DNA from 2 places in the Sphingomonas sorbitolis genome. Region 2 is predicted to be linked to the other one. Evidence: predicted binding sites of a transcription regulator. Region 2 holds the regulator's gene; the other holds the start of a gene.
What was found. The regulator LexA, encoded in region 2, represses DNA repair genes until DNA is damaged. The targets are predictions, from matches to a motif close to GTTCCNCNCTTGTTCT.

Region 1: the regulator LexA is predicted to act here: its motif matches at 3,105-3,120, upstream of uvrA (excinuclease ABC subunit UvrA).

What each region holds. Positions count from the first base shown of each region.
Region 1 is NZ_JAXOJS010000004.1:236,633-245,668, reverse strand. It holds gene U1763_RS13265 (GGDEF domain-containing protein) at 1-282, shown strand, start outside; gene U1763_RS13260 (hypothetical protein) at 358-981, opposite strand; gene U1763_RS13255 (hypothetical protein) at 1,117-2,412, opposite strand; gene U1763_RS13250 (hypothetical protein) at 2,556-2,846, opposite strand; gene uvrA (excinuclease ABC subunit UvrA) at 3,128-6,010, shown strand; gene U1763_RS13240 (hypothetical protein) at 6,721-7,230, opposite strand; gene U1763_RS13235 (ParA family protein) at 7,230-8,111, opposite strand; gene U1763_RS13230 (hypothetical protein) at 8,227-8,556, shown strand.
Region 2 is NZ_JAXOJS010000001.1:940,340-949,375, forward strand. It holds gene trpC (indole-3-glycerol phosphate synthase TrpC) at 1-520, shown strand, start outside; gene moaC (cyclic pyranopterin monophosphate synthase MoaC) at 517-984, shown strand; gene U1763_RS03845 (energy transducer TonB) at 1,076-1,771, opposite strand; gene U1763_RS03850 (molybdopterin molybdotransferase MoeA) at 2,369-3,550, shown strand; gene lexA (transcriptional repressor LexA) at 3,619-4,290, shown strand; gene U1763_RS03860 (ComEC/Rec2 family competence protein) at 4,983-7,169, opposite strand; gene gltX (glutamate--tRNA ligase) at 7,260-8,690, shown strand; gene U1763_RS03870 (citrate synthase) at 8,716-9,036, shown strand, end outside.

The DNA.
Region 1 (9,036 bases), on a different contig from region 2:
AACGGTCATCTGGTTCGATGGGGTGGAGACGAGTTCGTCTGCCTGCTGCCCGATACCGCTGTCGATCAGGCCATCATGCTGGGCGATGCCATCGCCGCGGAGTTTGCCTTGGCTATGCAACGTGATGCACCGGCGGCGGGTTTGATAGGTGTCAGTATCGGCACCGTCGACGGCGTCTGGGCTGGCCAGATTGCCGACCTGATCTCACGCGCCGACGCGGCAATGTATCGTGCCAAACGCGCGGATCGTCGCACATCGATCGGGTACGAGAAGGCCGCTTGACGATACTGAGGCTTGACCAGGCCCCACCCCGATCGTGACGACGCCGGCATTATTGGGCCGTAGGATGGGCTACGGTCAGCCGGAAGAGGGCGTTTCCTTGTCCGGCTTGGCGCCTGCCCGGCTTGCGAACCCGGCAAAAAGCCGTTCGAGTCCACCAGCGACGCTGTCGAGGACCTTTGCCATCTCGGGCGACAGCGCAGGTGCATCGCTGCGGGGCGGTTCGGGGGTGTCGCCTGCGAACGGGCCGGATCCTGCATTTAGTTCGGCTGCTGCAGGCTCCGGGTCCGGCGATCCGTGCTTGACGGAGTCAGTATGGCCCGATCCCTGTACGGGAGAAGACTTGTCAGCACCGGATGCAGCGATGTCTTCGGTCGCGCTAGTTGCGGGTGCGGCGGGGGCGGGGGGCGACGATCCAGCCCGGGACGGCGATCCGCCTCCACATGCCTGGTCCGACCCTGGCGAAGCAGGCCGCTCTCCCGTCGATCGCGTACCCTTGCTGGCGATCGCCGCGGCGGCCGCCATGAGCCCAGCGGCGAGGACCTGACGCCCGGCGCCCTTTGCCAGCACGCCGAGAACGATGTCCCGTCCTACCGGACTAGCCATGCTTTCGATCAGCGTGTTTCCCGTCTTTCGAAGGTCTTTCGGGATCTTCACGCCGCCGATCCGCTTGGGAATCCTGGCTGTCTTCGTCTTTGCCATATCAGTCTCTCACGCTGTGTCTGATATAGATAAGACACCGGACCTAGAGTGCAACACACGCGCTCAGCGGATCGGCTCCGTCGATGCTCCTGCGATTGCGGGCGCAGGGCGTTCATTAGTAAATCCGATCGGGCGTTACGACCCGAACACGCTGAACGGGACGCCGACGAACAGACCAAGCGTGAAATCGTCTTCGCGGCCACCGGTGCCGTCGCGACGGTTCAGATAGACACCGCGTACGCCGCCGCGCAGCTTGCCGGTGCCGTCGCCGACGAAATACACGGGCACGTCCAGCGAAAAGGCCTTGGACTTCAGATCGACGCTGACCTGCGGCGCGATCGCCAGCGTCGCGAACTGTCCGACCGCTGCGCCAAAGCCATGCCGCGCTTCGACTGCGACGATCGCCTTGTCCTTCCGCACCGGTGCGCCGTCCGCGTTCGTCAGGCACTGCGTCTGTGGTGTCGTGATCGGTTGGCAGAGCGTCACCGGATCGTTTTCGGCATAGCGGCGGCCATAGGTGAAGGACCCGGTCAGCGCCGATTGGCCCAGTCCGAGTAGGACACCGCCAAACGCGGTGGCCTTGAAACCCAGCCTCGACTGGTCGCGGGTCGTGAATGCGGCGCGATCGAGATAGGTAAAATCGATCTGGCTCGCCGCCACTCGCACACCATAAAAATCGATGTTTCCGGGCAACGCGGCCTTGATCATCGAGCGCAGCCCTTGCGGATAATAGCGTAAGACAAACATCGATACGCCGGTCGGAAAGCTATAGGGATCGCACAGCTGGGCCACGTCGTCCTTGTCGCCATTCGCGTTCAGGCAACTCTCCCGCGCACGCTCGACCTCTGGCTTTTCCGTACCATTCAAGTCCGCCTCGGTTGAATAATGGATATAGGATAGGGCGATCTCGGTGCCGCCCGAAAACCCGTCCAAACCTAATATCTTCGCTTCATGGCTCGAATCGAGATCGCTCGCGGCGGTGATCGTCAGATGATCGGCTGCCAGCCGCTTCCCGGTCTGCACACCGCTGATGTCGAGCGTCCAGGACAGGCTCGCGATCTTGTCCTCGCTTGATGCGATGAATTGCAGATCGGGCGTTGGGCTGGATTTCAGGAAGCGGTCATTGGGCCCGTTTGCGGAGCCGGATTCGACCGCTTCCACAGCCAGAAGCCTGTTGTCCGCGATATGATCGACGATCATGTTTCCAATTGTCGATCGCTTGCCCTGCGCATTGGCTCCCGTGACGACGGGCGCATCGGCCCCCGGCACGACCTTACCCACGGCCCCAGACGTTACCGACGATGCATCGGCCGTCATGCCGCTGGCGATCAGGCGCAGGTCCCGCGCCGCCGCCTCGGCAGCCCGGGCGGCTCGCGTCGCCGCCTGCGCCGCGCGCTCAACTGCGGCGAGTGCGCGGTGGTAATCTGCCATCGTCGGCGCCGTGACAGGCTCTGCCGGTTTAGCGCCGGCCGCAGCGGGTGTGGGAGGCGAAGACTGTGCCCAGGCATCGCCATGTCCCGCCAGGCCAATGGCGAAAGCGAGAGCATTGATCGCACGCATCCGGACCGGCAGCATCAGCGCACGTCGATCAGGAAAGCATCATAGGCCTTCCCGAGTGGGGGCGGGATCGTCGATGCATCGCGGGTATAGATCGCCGCGCCGTTGCGCAGGATTTCGACCTTCATGGTGGCACCGGGATCACCGATCATCACCCATTCGAGCAATTTCTTGCGGTCAGGTACGGCCTTGAAGATACCTTTACCGCCGCTCGTCGCGACGGGTTGCCCGTCGAAGGCAAAGCCATAATCGGCGATGCCGTTCAGATGCGACACTACGATTTCGAGGACTGTGCGCAGATCAGCCATGAAAATACTGCCCCTGTAGGGCCGAACGGGCGAGGACCGCGTCGAGTGTGCGGTGGGTCGAGGATCGGCCGGTAAAATACACGCGGCACGCTACGAACTGGACGCCCTGTGGAGCGTTGACCCGTGGATACCCTATTCACCGCCAATCACAGCGGCGAGATAGGTCCGTTTCGGGGATTTGGCATCGAACGCGTGACGGACGTGGTGCGCTGGCGGAATCCCGTTGCCGTTCCTATCTCCCGCACTGGTATCCGGCCAAGAACAGAAGTAGAACTCACCTTATGCTGACCAAGATTTCCGTACGCGGCGCGCGCGAGCACAACCTCAAGGACGTCGACATCGACATCCCCCGCGACACGCTCACGGTGATCACCGGGCTGTCGGGTTCCGGCAAGTCCTCACTCGCGTTCGACACGATCTACGCCGAGGGCCAGCGCCGCTACGTCGAATCGCTCTCCGCCTACGCCCGCCAGTTCCTCGAACTGATGCAGAAGCCCGACGTCGACCACATCGAGGGCCTCTCGCCCGCGATCTCGATCGAGCAGAAGACGACGTCGCGCAACCCGCGCTCGACCGTCGCCACCGTCACCGAGATCTACGACTACATGCGCCTCCTATGGGCGCGCGTCGGCATCCCGTACTCGCCCGCGACCGGCGAGCCCATCGCGGCGCAGACCGTCAGCCAGATGGTCGACCGCGTCATGGCGCTCCCCGAGGGCACGCGCCTGTACCTGCTCGCCCCCGTCGTCCGCGGCCGGAAAGGCGAGTACCGCAAGGAACTCGCCGAGTGGCAGAAGGCGGGCTTCGCGCGCGTCCGGATCGACGGCGAGATCCACGACATCGACGAAGCTCCCGCGCTCGACAAGAAGTATAAGCACGACATCGAAGTCGTCGTCGACCGCCTCGTCGTGGGCGGCGAAATCGCCACGCGCCTCGCGGAGTCGTTCGAAACCGCGCTGAAACTCGCCGACGGCCTCGCCTATGTCGACCCCGCCGACCCGGTCGAGCCGCACACCCCCAAGTCGGAAATCCTCGGCAACAACGCCCCCGACGGCCGCATCGTCTTCTCCGAAAAATTCGCGTGCCCGGTCAGCGGCTTTACCATCTCCGAGATCGAGCCGCGCCTGTTCTCGTTCAACGCCCCGCAAGGCGCATGCCCGGCCTGCGACGGCCTCGGCGAGAAGTTGCTGTTCGACGAAGACCTCGTCGTCCCCAACCACATGCTCAGCATCAAGAAGGGGGCGGTCGTCCCCTGGGCGAAATCCAACCCGCCGTCGCCCTATTACATGCAGGTCCTCGGCAGCCTCGCGCGCGAATTCAAGTTCGACATCGAGACGCCCTGGTCCGACCTCCCGCCGGAGGTCCAGAGCACCATCCTGCACGGCTCGAAGGGCAAGCCCGTCACGCTCACCTTCATCGACGGCAAGAAGAAATACGACGTCTCGAAGCCGTTCGAGGGCGTCATCGGCAACCTCAACCGCCGCATGCTCCAGACCGACTCCGCCTGGATGCGCGAGGAACTCAGCAAGTACCAGTCCGCCGCCCCGTGCGAAGTCTGCGGCGGCGCGCGCCTGAAACCCGAAGCGCTCGCGGTCAAGATCGCGATGAAGGACATCTCCTACGCCACGCATCTCTCGGTGGTCGACGCGCTCCAGTTCTTCACCGACATGCCGCAGCACCTCGGCGACCAGCAGAACGCGATCGCCGAACGCATCCTCAAGGAGATCGTCGAGCGTCTGGGCTTCCTCAACAATGTCGGCCTAGACTACCTCAACCTCGACCGCACCTCCGGCACGCTCAGCGGCGGCGAAAGCCAGCGCATCCGCCTCGCGTCGCAGATCGGCAGCGGCCTGTCCGGCGTGCTCTACGTCCTCGACGAGCCCTCGATCGGCCTGCACCAGCGCGACAACGACATGCTCCTCAAGACGCTCCGCCGTCTGCGCGATCTCGGCAACACCGTGCTCGTCGTCGAGCATGACGAGGACGCGATCCGCACCGCCGACTACATCATCGACATGGGCCCCGGCGCCGGCGTCCGCGGCGGCCAGGTCGTCGCGCAGGGCACGCTGAAGCAGATCCTCAAGTCGAAGGGCAGCATCACCGCCGACTATCTCAACGGCACGCGCGAGGTGCCGGTCCCAACCACGCGACGGAAAGGCAACGGCAAGAAGCTCACCGTACACAACGCGGTCGCCAACAATCTGCGCGGCGTCACCGCCAGCCTGCCGCTCGGCACCTTCACCTGCATCACCGGCGTCTCCGGCTCGGGCAAGTCGAGCTTCACGATCGACACGCTCTACGCCGCCGCCGCACGCGAGCTGAACGGCGCGCGCATCGTCCAGGGCAAGCACGACAAGATCACCGGCCTCCAGTATCTCGACAAGGTCATCGACATCGATCAGTCGCCGATCGGCCGCACCCCGCGCAGCAACCCCGCCACCTACACCGGCAGCTTCACGCAGATCCGCGACTGGTTCGCCGGCCTGCCGGAATCGCAGGCGCGCGGCTACAAGCCCGGCCGCTTCAGCTTCAACGTCAAGGGCGGCCGCTGCGAGGCGTGCCAGGGCGATGGCGTGCTCAAGATCGAGATGCACTTCCTCCCCGACGTCTACGTCACCTGCGACGTCTGCCACGGCGCGCGCTACAATCGCGAGACGCTCGAGGTGAAGTTCAAGGGCCATTCGATCGCCGACGTGCTCGACATGACGGTCGAGGACGCCGCCGAGTTCTTCAAGGCGGTCCCCCCGATCCGCGACAAGATGGCGATGCTGGTCGAGGTCGGCCTCGGCTACGTCAAGGTCGGCCAGCAGGCGACGACGCTCTCGGGCGGCGAAGCGCAACGCGTCAAGCTCGCCAAGGAACTCTCGCGCCGCGCCACCGGCAACACGCTGTATATCCTAGACGAACCCACCACCGGCCTCCATTTCGAGGACGTGCGGAAATTGCTGGAAGTCCTCCACGCGCTGGTCGAGCAAGGCAACACGGTCGTCGTGATCGAACACAATCTCGACGTCATCAAGACCGCCGACTGGGTCCTCGACCTGGGCCCCGAAGGCGGCGTCAAGGGCGGCGAAATTGTCGCGGAGGGGACGCCGGAGAAGGTCGCGAAGGCCAAGGGAAGCTTTACGGGGAAGTATCTGGCGCCGTTGCTGGAGAAGCGGTGAGATCGGTCGTTCATTAAACGACCGATCGGTTAAGCAATAGCTTTCGCGTCGAGGACATTCCTTTAAGAATGTATTGTCGAGCCGGTGAACTCATGCCTTCCCACACATCCTCGGCTGTAGTCAGTAGAAAAGTGTAATTTATTATTTGTATCACTCTAGAAAATTCACGTAGTGCAACCTTCATCGGTTTCACACTGTGGGTGGTATTCCCGAGAGACGTTGAGCTCCATACCCCGGGAATCTGCCCGTGAATTATTGCTGATATTTCGCTATACCAAGAATTCAATTCTGAGGAAAGTCCAATAGGATCCTGTTTGTCTTTGAAAAATGGGGTGTGGGCCCCATGATACTTTATGATCTCGCTTTTTGACATATAGAACGACGTATCTCTTATGAGAGTGCGTAATTCTATTTCGTGGTCACAAAAGTATGAAAAATAAAGCGCATTTTCAACTGCGGCTCTCATGCTCGACGCGGCGGGCTTGTAAAGTCCCACCGCAAAGCAGGCGGGCACAAAAGACAGTGACGCTTTCATCTCTTGTAAAAAAGAAAGGGCGGGGTTGGTATGGTACTGAAAACTGAGTTCGTGGTTCCAGACGGAGACGAGGCGACAGCCTCGTTCCAATGTCTGAACCGATGCAGCTTCAGAAATCAGTCCATTCGCACTATTCTGCCATTGAATTAAGCGCAGAGTATCTGAGAGAGTCATTCTACCGGGTGGTCATTTTATTTAAAAATGGATCTAAATTGGCCCCCATTCGAATAATATCTACTAAAAAGTTCCAGTCATCTGGCGTTGAACCTTTTTTGAATTGAACAAGTGCTTCGCGCATTGAAAGATCAGAGTCTATAATATGCGAATCCGGAGGACTCACTTGCCGGAAAAGCTCAAATAGCTGCGCCTTTGTTATCTTGCGGCGTTTTACATCTTCAAATAGCTGATTAGCTGGAGTGTCGCGCGCTTGGCTTTCCGCAGAAATCCTAACAGATTTTCCAGTTGAAAAGCTTTTTTTAGGAGCGGCTGGTTGGCCATGTGTGTCGGATTTATTGTTGAACGGAGTAGGTACAAGTCCGTCGAGCAGCATAGCAAGGCGATGACCAATATCGCCCGCCCGCAAGGCGGCCGCTCCAGCGCGCGCCTCATTTGGCGTCAGATTCATGCCTAAAATTGTGCTCGCGCACGCCTTGAAGATGGCGACGTTTGCTTCTGCCTCATCCATTACATGATCCTCCCAACGAGTTCAGTGCAAACTCGTCTTAAATTGTCCATAGCAGCTGGTTGATTGGCAACTTTCCGATCCCAAACAAAATTTCTACCTTCATTCGCTTTTGTAAAGTGTGATCTTTTTCGTAGTGTATTTCGCATGCATAATGGGCCATACTTTGGATCGAGGCGGATTGAATTCTCTTCGGTTGACCGATTGGGCCCTGTCATATTGAATAAGATGTGAGACTTCACCTTTGGCTCTGCAGGTCCACGTCCGTCTACAAATTGCCTCATTAGTCCCAGCCCCCTAACAGCAAAGCTCTCTGGCTTAACTGGTATTAAGACGTGATCAGATACCCCAAGTGATGTTTGTGTAAAAACTGATCCTGCGGGATGGCAGTCTAGAATTATAAGATCGTATGCACTTCGTGCTTGAGCGATAAAATTTGAGAATCTATCTCGCATTAGGGGTAGGCTTCGTCCGGGCTGACCTAGCGCGACATACATTAGCTTTAGCGTTGAGGGAATAATGTCCAGTACACTTTCGCCTCCACCAAAAACGTTATGAGTAATATCGCTATGGCGGGGTGGTGGAAATGAGCCAATTTGCTGAATTCCGAACGGATCGACGGCAGTAGAATCATCCATTAGTATTGCTAAGGTTGTCTTGTACTCCTCTTCAAGGCGAAAATAGGTGCGATGCGTCAAAAACATTTGAGATGCGTTATATTGTGGGTCGTAATCGATCAACAGAACCCTTGATGCGCTAGGCCTGCCCAGCGGTTCGCGCGCGGCGAGCGCGGCGAGATGACATGCGACCGTAGTTTTACCAACCCCGCCCTTCATATTCATTACCGTTAAAACTGTAGCCAATTCGCCCCCCTTTTTTTCCACGCTACATCATCACGCGGGGTCTGCAAGACAGCAGTATGAGCCTGTCCGTCGCGTAGAGTTTGACGGAACTCACATTAGCTCGATCCGTTTTGATCGAAGAAGAAGGATCGCAAGAATGACCAAGGTTCACCCGCATAAACCCGCCCCCAGCCCCAAGCCAAACGCCAAGACGTTCGGCATCAACGCGCTGTCGATCGGGGCCGCGGCGATCGGTCTTGGGGGCGCGTTGCTGGCGGTGTTCCTGCGCTCGAAGGCCAACCCCGCCGAGCATGCCGCGCCCGATCTCGCGCTCGACAAGCCCCGCCCGGGTGCGACCGATCGCGCGCCGGACGCCTTCCGCCCCGATCCCACCGCGGTCCCCACCAAGGCCGAGCGCGAGTCGCTCCGCCCCGCCACCGGCCCGGCCCCGTCGTTCGCCGCGGATCGCGGTTCGACGCTCGGCTGAGGCACCTTCCTGATCCTCCCCCGCAAGGGGGAGGTGGCTGGCGTTTGCCAGACGGAGGGGGAGGGGGCGTTTACCTTCGTTGCGTATCCTCCCCCTCCGTCACCTGCGGTGCCACCTCCCCCTTGCGGGGGGGATCGGAAGAGCCCGACGGTCGAAACTGATCCCGACGCCACCGCCCGCGCTACGTCACCCCGGACTGGTTCCGGGGTCCACGGTTCCCCGAACTCGATCGCGGCGGTGTGCGGAACGGTGGATACCGGAACAAGTCCGGTATGACGCGGGAGGGCGCCACGCCAGTCGGTCACGCCCCCGTTGCCGAGCCCACGTTGCCGACGCCAGCCTCCATCCCCCTTCTCCGTCATCCTGACGAAAGTCAGGACCCAGAGCCAAAAGCGCCATACCCCGTAACCCTGGGTCCTGACTTTCGTCAGGATGACGAGGGTGGGGCGTCAGGACGAGGCCCCCCCGAAACCGCTGTCC
Region 2 (9,036 bases):
CCTCTCGGTGCTGACCGACGAAAAATGGTTCCAGGGCTCCGATGCCTATCTCACCGCGGCCCGCGACGCCGTCTCGATCCCCGTCCTGCGCAAGGACTTCATGGTTGACCCATGGCAGTCGACCGAGGCGCGCGCGATCGGCGCCGACTGCATCCTGATCATCGTCGCCGCGCTCGACGACATCCAGATGGCCGAGATCGAGGCCTCCGCGCTCGAATGCGGGATGGACGTGCTGGTCGAGGTCCACGACGCGCACGAGATGGAGCGCGCGCTGAAGCTCAAGTCACGCCTGATCGGCGTCAACAACCGCGACCTGCGCGACTTCACCGTCGACTTCCAACGCACCTACGACCTCGTCGGCAAGGCACCCAAGGACTGCACTTTCGTCGCCGAAAGCGGCCTCACGACCCGTGCCGAGCTGGACGCGATGGCCGAGCACGGCATCCACTGCTTCCTGATCGGCGAAGCGCTGATGCGCCAGGACGACGTCGAAGCCGCCACCCGAGCGCTCGTCGGGTGACCGGCCTGACCCACATCGACGAAGCCGGCGCGGCAAGAATGGTCGACGTCGGTGGCAAGGCGGTCACCGCCCGCGAAGCCGTCGCCTCGGGCCGCATAACCATGTCCGCCGAAGCCGCCGCGGCCATCGGCGCCGGCACTGCGAAAAAGGGCGACGTCCTCGCCGTCGCGCGCGTCGCCGGCATCATGGCCGCCAAGCGCACCAGCGACCTGATCCCCCTCTGCCACCCGCTCCCGCTCACCAAGGTGGAAATCGATCTGGTCGTCGACGAAACCGGCGTGACCGCCACCGCCACCGCCTCGACCGAAGGCAAGACCGGTGTAGAGATGGAAGCCCTGACGGCGGCCACGGTAACGCTCCTGACGATCTACGACATGGCCAAGGCGATCGACAAGACGATGGTCCTCACCGACATCCGCGTCCGCGCCAAGTCCGGCGGCAAATCCGGCAACTGGACCGCGTAACAGAAAACCCTCTCCTCAACGGGGAGAGGGATAGACGCCAAAGGCGGCGAGGGTGAGGGCAAGCCAAGCAGAACGCGCCTAGCTTTGGACTTCAATCGTCATCCATAGACCAGTCGTGGCTCTCCACGATCGTCGACTCGACCGGCCGGCCCGCAGCATCGAGCGACGGATCATACCGAAACCGCTGCTCGATCAGCCGACACGTCAGTGCATCAAGCTCCCGGCTCCCACTCGACCGGGTCACCCGGCACCGCGAGACTCGCCCATCGGTTTCGACCACGTACCGCACGAATACGCGCCCTCTGATCCCGGTCTCGGCACCGTCGTCCGGATAGTCGGAGTCCTTCAGCCGCCCCTTGCGCCACCGCGGCGGCGTCTCCTCACCACCCCCGCCGTCGCCATTGCCATACCCACCGCTCCCGGTGCCATTGCCGATCCCGCCACTCCCCGTCCCCGGCCCGCGCACATCCGAAGCGCCCGCCGTAGCCTGCGCCCCCACCCCGGCCTTCTCCGCAACCACGACAGGCGGCAGCACCACAACCGGCACCACCGGCGGCGGCGCCACTACCTCGGTAGCCTTCGACTTCAAATTAGGCGGCGACGCAGCCCCCTCCGGCTTGCGGCTAGGCGACGGCCTAGGCCGCACCTTCTCCTCAGGCGGCGGCGGTGGCGGAGGCGGCGCCGCATCGAACACCTTCAACGCATCGCTGACCACCGCCGGCATCGTCACCACCAGCCCGTTGAGCAGCGCATAGCCCAGCACCCCCGGCAACAGCACGGCGCCCACCGCCGCCCCGATCCTGTCTCTCGCCCGAGGCTGATTGCGTGTCATCATGCTGATCTGGTGTCTCTTTCCCCCAAACAAAGCCCCGCATCGGATGAACCCGCGCTGGCCAGACGTTCGAAGGACGCGAAGGCCATCACCCGCCTCCACTTGCCGACCCGAAAGAAAAACAGCGGCACCAACCTACCAGCACCACCCCAGCAAACGGGCACCACCCCAGCGAGCTAGCACCACCCCGGCGAAGGCCGGGGCCCAATTGGGAAGGCCAGCATTATAGCAACCGCCGGCCGCCCAACTCTTGTTTCCCCGCGAAGGCGGGGACCCAGCCTGGGCTCCCGCCTTCGCGGGAGAACAAGGAGGCAGTAGCGAACGTTCGATATCGGTCGACACGGTCAACCATGACGCCGTCACACGGGGCCGGCATCGCTCTGCCCGCTAAGCCAACAACACCTGTCCTACACACCAAACCCATGGCAGAGCGCGGAACATACCCGCGCACCCTACGCTTCTCATTTACCAAACCCCAACCGCCAAATCGCTCCCAGCGTCTGCACTTCCTATACTTCACTTTTCAGAACCGCCCAAAGACAGAGCCTTAGCATGACCCTAGTCCCCGTCGCCGAAGCCCAGACCCGCCTCTTCGCCATGGCCGCCCGCGTCGACCACGAGACCGTGGCCCTACGCGAAGCCGCAGGCCGCTGGGCCGCCGAGGACATCCCCGCCCGCCGCACGCAGCCCGCAGCAGACCTCTCGGCGATGGACGGCTACGCCATCCGCTTTGCAGACCTCCCCGGCCCCTGGAAAGTCATCGGCGAAAGCGCCGCCGGCCGCCCCTTCATGGGCCACGTCGCCGCCGGCCAAGCCACCCGCATCTTCACCGGCGCCGCCATGCCCGAAGGCGCCGACACCGTCATGGTCCAGGAAGAAGCCGAGCGCGACGGCGAAACCCTGATCCTCGCCGGCGAAGGCCCGCCAACGCTCGGCCGCAACACCCGCCGCAAGGGCCTCGATTTCTCCACCGGCACCCGCCTGATCGCCGCCGGCGATCGCCTCAGCCCCGCGCGCATCGCCGTCGCCGCGACTGGCGGCCACGGCAGCCTCACCGTCAACCGCCGCGTCCGCGTCGCCGTCGCCGCCACCGGCGACGAACTCGTCCCCCCCGGCTCGACCACCGACGGCGTCGCGCTCCCCGAATCGAACGGCATCATGCTCGCCGCGATGCTCGCCGACATGCCCGTCGACATCATCGACCTCGGCATCCTCCCCGACAATCTCGAAGTCCTCCGCGAAGCCTTCGCCAGCGTCGAGGCCGACCTGCTCGTCACCACCGGCGGCGCATCGGTAGGCGACCACGACCTCGTCCGCCCGGCGATCGAAGCCGCCAACGGCACCATCGATTTCTGGCGGATCGCGCTGCGCCCCGGCAAGCCGATGATGGCCGGCCGGATCGGCGAGATGATGGTGCTCGGCCTCCCCGGCAACCCGGTCTCCGCGTTCGTCACCGCGACGTTGTTCGTGAAGCCCGTCGTCGCGCACATGGCCGGCGCACGCGACCCGCTCCCTCAGTCGACCCATGCGCTGCTCGGCGAAGACCTCCCCGCCAACAATGCCCGCACCGACTATCTCCGCGCCGAACTGCGCGACGGCAAAGCCTATGCCTCGACGATCCAGGACAGTTCGATGCTGCTCACGCTGGCCCGGTCGACCTGCCTGATCGTCCGCCCCGGCAACGCACCCGTAGCAAAGACGGGCGAATCGGCGGAAATCCTGGTGATCGCGTGATACGGACGCTTGACGCCGTTAATTATGTTCCATAGAAGTTCCCAGTCTGTTCCGGACGGAGAACCGCCATGCTCACGCGCAAGCAGCACGAACTCGTCTGCTTTATCAACGATCGCCTCAACGATACCGGCGTCTCGCCGTCGTTCGAGGAGATGAAGGACGCACTCGACCTCAAGTCGAAGTCGGGCGTCCACCGTCTGATCAGCGCGCTCGAGGAGCGCAACTTCATCCGCCGCCTTCCCAACCGTGCGCGCGCACTCGAAGTGCTTCGCATGCCCGAGCGCGCCGAGAAAAAGGCGCCATCAAAGGCGTCGAACGTAAAGCCCTCGCCCGCTACCGCGCCACAGCCAGCGAACGACGTCGTCGAGATCCCCCTCCACGGCCGCATCGCCGCCGGCGTCCCGATCGAAGCGTTCGAAGGCAGCACGATGCTGGCCGTCCCCGCCGCACTGCTGGGTTCGGGTGAACACTATGCGCTCGAAGTCTCCGGCGACTCCATGGTCGAGGCCGGTATCCTAGACGGCGACTACGCCCTGATTCGCCGCACCGAGACCGCCCGAGACGGCGAGATCGTCGTCGCCCTGATCGAAGACAGCGAAGCCACCCTGAAATACTTCCGCCGCGAAGGCGCCATGGTCCGCCTCGACCCTGCAAACCGAGCCTACGACCCCCAACGCTACGCCCCCGCCCAAGTCCGCGTCCAAGGCAAACTCTCCGGCATCCTCCGCCGCTACGACTGAACTACCGGGACCGACTTGCGGCATCAAGGCGCAGGCCGGTCTCGGTGTTTGATTGCCAACGAAAAGCGACAGCCAGGCCGGTAAGCCAAGTCGCTTTTTCCTTACCGGCAACAGCGACTGGGCGTCTTCGGCGAACGAAACGATGTGCTCGGAGCTTTCGAGAAAATGGCCAGTTTTTCGACACCCCCAAGCAAACACCGCCAACCGTCCGGAAGACCCTCTCGCGCTCCGATGCATAAGCGCGACCTCGACTCGAACCCTCAATCTCTGCGCCTCTGCGCCTCTGCGCCTCTGCGCGAACATATCGCCGCCAATCCCCCGCGCAGCCGAAGAATTGGTTCGCGCGGAGACGCGGAGACGCGGAGGTGTTTCGCTTAGGGAGAACGAAACGATTCCAAACGTCTTTCGCAAGTAAGACCAGATAGCCGCCAGTCCGATTCATCCTGCCGTACAAGAACCTTCTCCGCGTCTCCGCGTGAACCAATTCTTTGCACCAAGATCGCATGCGACGACGGGTAATTTTGTTCACGCGAAGGCGCAAAGGTGCAAAGGCGCGAAGATGCAGTGCTTAGATTTGCGACTACCTGCCTTCGCAGACCACCGAAATACCGACGTGGGCTTACCGTTCATGGGGGTGTTGAGGTCTCCCGAGCCGCGTCACCTTCGCGCCTTTGCGCCTTCGCGTGAACATTCTACTTTTGAGGGCCTCGGTCGGCTCGAAACGACGCAGCACCGTGGAACCGGCCATGTCGCAGCCCGAACGAATGCACGGTGCGTTCGAGGAGAGGCGGATCGCGCCAGGGGTGACGATCGCCTGCGTTCAGGATGGTCACGACTGTCCCGCTTCCCAAGGTCAGCGCGACGCCGCCCGTACGCCGGAGTACACGACGATCCAGTTTCAGCCACCGCGGTACGCACCGTTTCGGCAGACCGCGTTCGCTGACGACGACATCGGCGCCGTGACAGGCGGCGATGAACTCAGCAATCGGGACCATATAGGCGCTGCGGGTCGCGAGGATGCGCCACGTCCGCCCCCGTGCGGCGATATCGGTGACGCACAGATCGCGACTGCACCGCGCGTCGGGTTGGTCCGCCAGCAGCAGCGGCTCGCCGTCCACTCCGCCGTTCTCGGCTAGCATGTCGCGCGTATAGTCGCCCGCCCGGTCGCGCAGCATCGCGAGCCCCGCAGCCGTCCGCACCGCGACATGGCGGCCGTCACCGGTCACGAGAACATCCGGGGCCGGCGTCGTCAGCGCCCAGATCGCACCGATCGTCAGCGGGACCAGCCCGAGCCGCCGCCACCGCGTTCGCCACACGGCGATCCAAATTCCTCCAACGATCATCAACGCAAACGCCGCCGTCGGCATCGCTGGCAGGGAGCGCACCGATCCGGGTGCGCTAGCAACGATATGCGCGAGCCACAGCAACGCATCGAGTGATCGCTGGACCAGCCACCATATCGGCGCACCAAGCCCGCCAGCATCGAGTAGCAACGCCAGTGCTTCCAGCGGCATCACCACAAACGTCGTCAGCGGGATCGCGATGATGTTGGCGAACGCGCCGTAGAGCCCGGCCTTATGGAAATGATAGACCGCGATCGGCATGAGCGCGAACTCGACGAGCAGGCCGGTGAGCAACAGCGATGCTACCCCACGAGCGAGACGGCGCGGTCGGCCCTCCTCGTGTGGCCCGAAGAATACGCGAATCGCCGGATGCTCGTGCAGCGCCATGATCGCGGTGATTGCCGCGAACGAAAGCTGGAAGCTCGGTCCCGCTGCCGATTCGGGCAGGACGAGCATGACGCACCCCGCCCCCGCCGCGACGAGGCGCAAGGTCATCGCCTCGCGCCCCATCGCCAGCGCCGCCAGCACGAGCAGCGCGGCGACGCACGACCGGATCGTCGGAACCTGGCTTCCGGTCAGCAACGTATAGCCGATCGCCGCCGCCGCTCCAGCCAGCGCAGCGATCAGAGGCAAGCGCGCGTGCAACGCCAGCCACGGGCTCAGCGCCAGCAGACGCAACACGATCAGCATAGTCGCGGCTACCGCTGCGGTGATGTGCAATCCGCTCACCGACAGCAGGTGCGCGAGCCCGGCCCGGCGCATCGCCTCCGAATCCTCTTCGCTGATGGCACCGACGTCGCCGGTCGCGAGCGCGGCGGCGATCCCGCCCGCGCTGCCGTCCAGACCCGATACGATGTGGTGCGACAACGCGACGCGGATGCCGGCACCCGACTCGCTCGGCGTTGTCACAGCCACCGGTGCGAAGCCCCGCCCTGTCGCGCCGATCCCGCCGAACCACGCGACACGCGCGAAGTCGTAGGCGCCTGGCACCGCGGGCAGCGGCGGCGGCATCAGCCGAGCCCGCAGATGCACGATCGCTCCCGTTCCCAGGAGTTTGGGCGCATCCGCTTCAGCAAGATTGACGCGGACACGATATGGCAAGGCGAGCGGTCGCCCATCCGTCTCCGCCCCCTTTCCGATAGGCAGCACCGTCAGTCGGACCAGCTTCCGCGCCACCAGCGGCTCGATCGCTTCGACCTTTGCCGAGAAGCTCGCGATCGTCGGTCCGCCCAGCACGGGTCGCGCCACCGACTCCGATCGCGCCCAGATCAGTCCGAGCCCCAGTGCTGCCGTCAGCAACCCGATCGCCAGCGACCGCGCGGCACGCCCGCCATGCCCCACCGCCAGACACGCCAGCCCACCAGCCGCCAACACCAGCACCGCTACGCACCACGCCGCCGGGTCCGGCAGCGCGAACCACAGCGCGATCCCGCCACCCAGCATCACCGGCAGCCACAACACCAACTGGTCGCGCTCCGCCTCCAGCCAGCGTTCCACGGCAAGCCCGACGACAGCCCCCCATCGCGGCACGCCCATTTGTCGCCGCCAAGGACGCATGCTAGGGGCGGCGACGGCTGTCATGGCCATCGTTTCTCCATCGTTTCATCAGTCTGGGAGCACCCGCGGTTGGGCGCAATATCTGATACGGGCACCGCCAACTCGGCCGCACCCGTGGTTACCCGTTTCGCTCCGTCGCCGACGGGGTTCCTGCATCTTGGCGGCGCGCGCACCGCGCTGTTCAACTGGCTGTTCGCGAAAGCAAACGGGGGTAAATTCCTGCTGCGGATCGAGGATACCGACCGGGTCCGCTCGACCCAGCCGGCGATCGACGCGATCATCGACGGGATGCGCTGGCTCGGGCTCGACTGGGCCGGCGACGTCGTCATGCAGTTCGCCGGTGCCGAGCGTCACGCTCAGGTCGCGCACGAGATGGTCGCGAACGGCCACGCCTATCGCTGTTACATGACCAACGACGAGATCGCCGCGATGCGTGCCGAGGCGCAGGCTGCGAAGAAGCCGCTCCGCATCCGCAGCCCCTGGCGCGATCGCCCCGAGAGCGATGCGCCGAACCTCCCCCACGTCGTCCGCCTGCGCGCGCCGCAGGAAGGCGCCGTCACGATCGAGGACCGCGTGCAAGGTGCGGTCACGGTCAAGAACGAAGAGATCGACGACCTCGTCCTGCTCCGCTCGGACGGTACGCCGACCTATATGCTGGCCGTCGTAGTCGATGATCACGACATGGGCGTGACGCACGTCATCCGCGGCGACGATCACCTCAACAACGCGTTCCGCCAGTTGCCGATCTACCGCGCGATGGGCTGGCCCGAGCCGATCTACGCGCATATCCCGCTGATCCACGGCCCCGACGGCGCCAAGCTGTCGAAGCGTCACGGCGCGGTGGGCATCGAGGCCTACCGCGACGAGATGGGCATCCTGCCCGAGGCGTTCGACAACTACCTGCTCCGGCTCGGCTGGGGTCACGGCGACGACGAGATCATCAGCCGCGAGCAGGCGGTCGAGTGGTTCGACCTGTCCGGCGTCGGCAAGTCGCCCTCGCGCTTCGACCTGAAGAAGCTCGAGAACCTCAATGGCCATTACATCCGCGAAGCCGACGACGCGCGGCTGGCGCAGCTCGCCGCCGATCGTCTCGGCCACGACCTGCCAACCGGCGGACTCGATCTTCTGACTCGCGCGATGCCCGTCCTGAAGCCGCGTGCCGCAAACCTGAACGAGCTGGCCGAAGGCTCGAATTTCCTGTTCAGCCAGCGGCCCTTGGCAATGGATGACGCCGCAGCGAGCCTTTTACAGGGTGAAGCGAGTGCGATTTTGGTCAATGTCCATGCCGAACTTGACGCGCTCGCCACGTGGGATACGGAGGCGCTCGAAGGCGCGGTACGGCGCGTGGCCGAAGCGTGGGGCGTCAAGCTCGGCCAGGTCGCACAGCCGCTTCGCGCCGCGCTGACGGGACGCAAGACGTCGCCGGGGATCTTCGATGTGCTCGACCTGCTCGGGCGCGACGAGAGCCTCGGTCGGATCGCCGACCGGATGGCTAGCTGATAAGATTTCGAGGAAGGATACAAGCATGAGCGAGACCGCAACCCTCAAGGTCGACGGCAAGGATTTCGAGTATCCGGTGATGTCCGGTACGGTCGGACCCGATGTCATCGATATCCGCAAGCTGTACGCGCAGACGGACAATTTTACCTATGATCCGGGCTTCACCTCGACGGCGTCGTGCCAGTCGAAGCTGACCTATATCGATGGTGACGCCGGCACGCTGCTGCACCGCGGCTACACGATCGGCGAGCTGGCCGAACAGTCGAACTTCATGGAGGTCGCGTACCTGCTCCTCAACGGCGAACTGCCGAGCGAAGACGAACTGGCGAACTTCTCGACCACGATC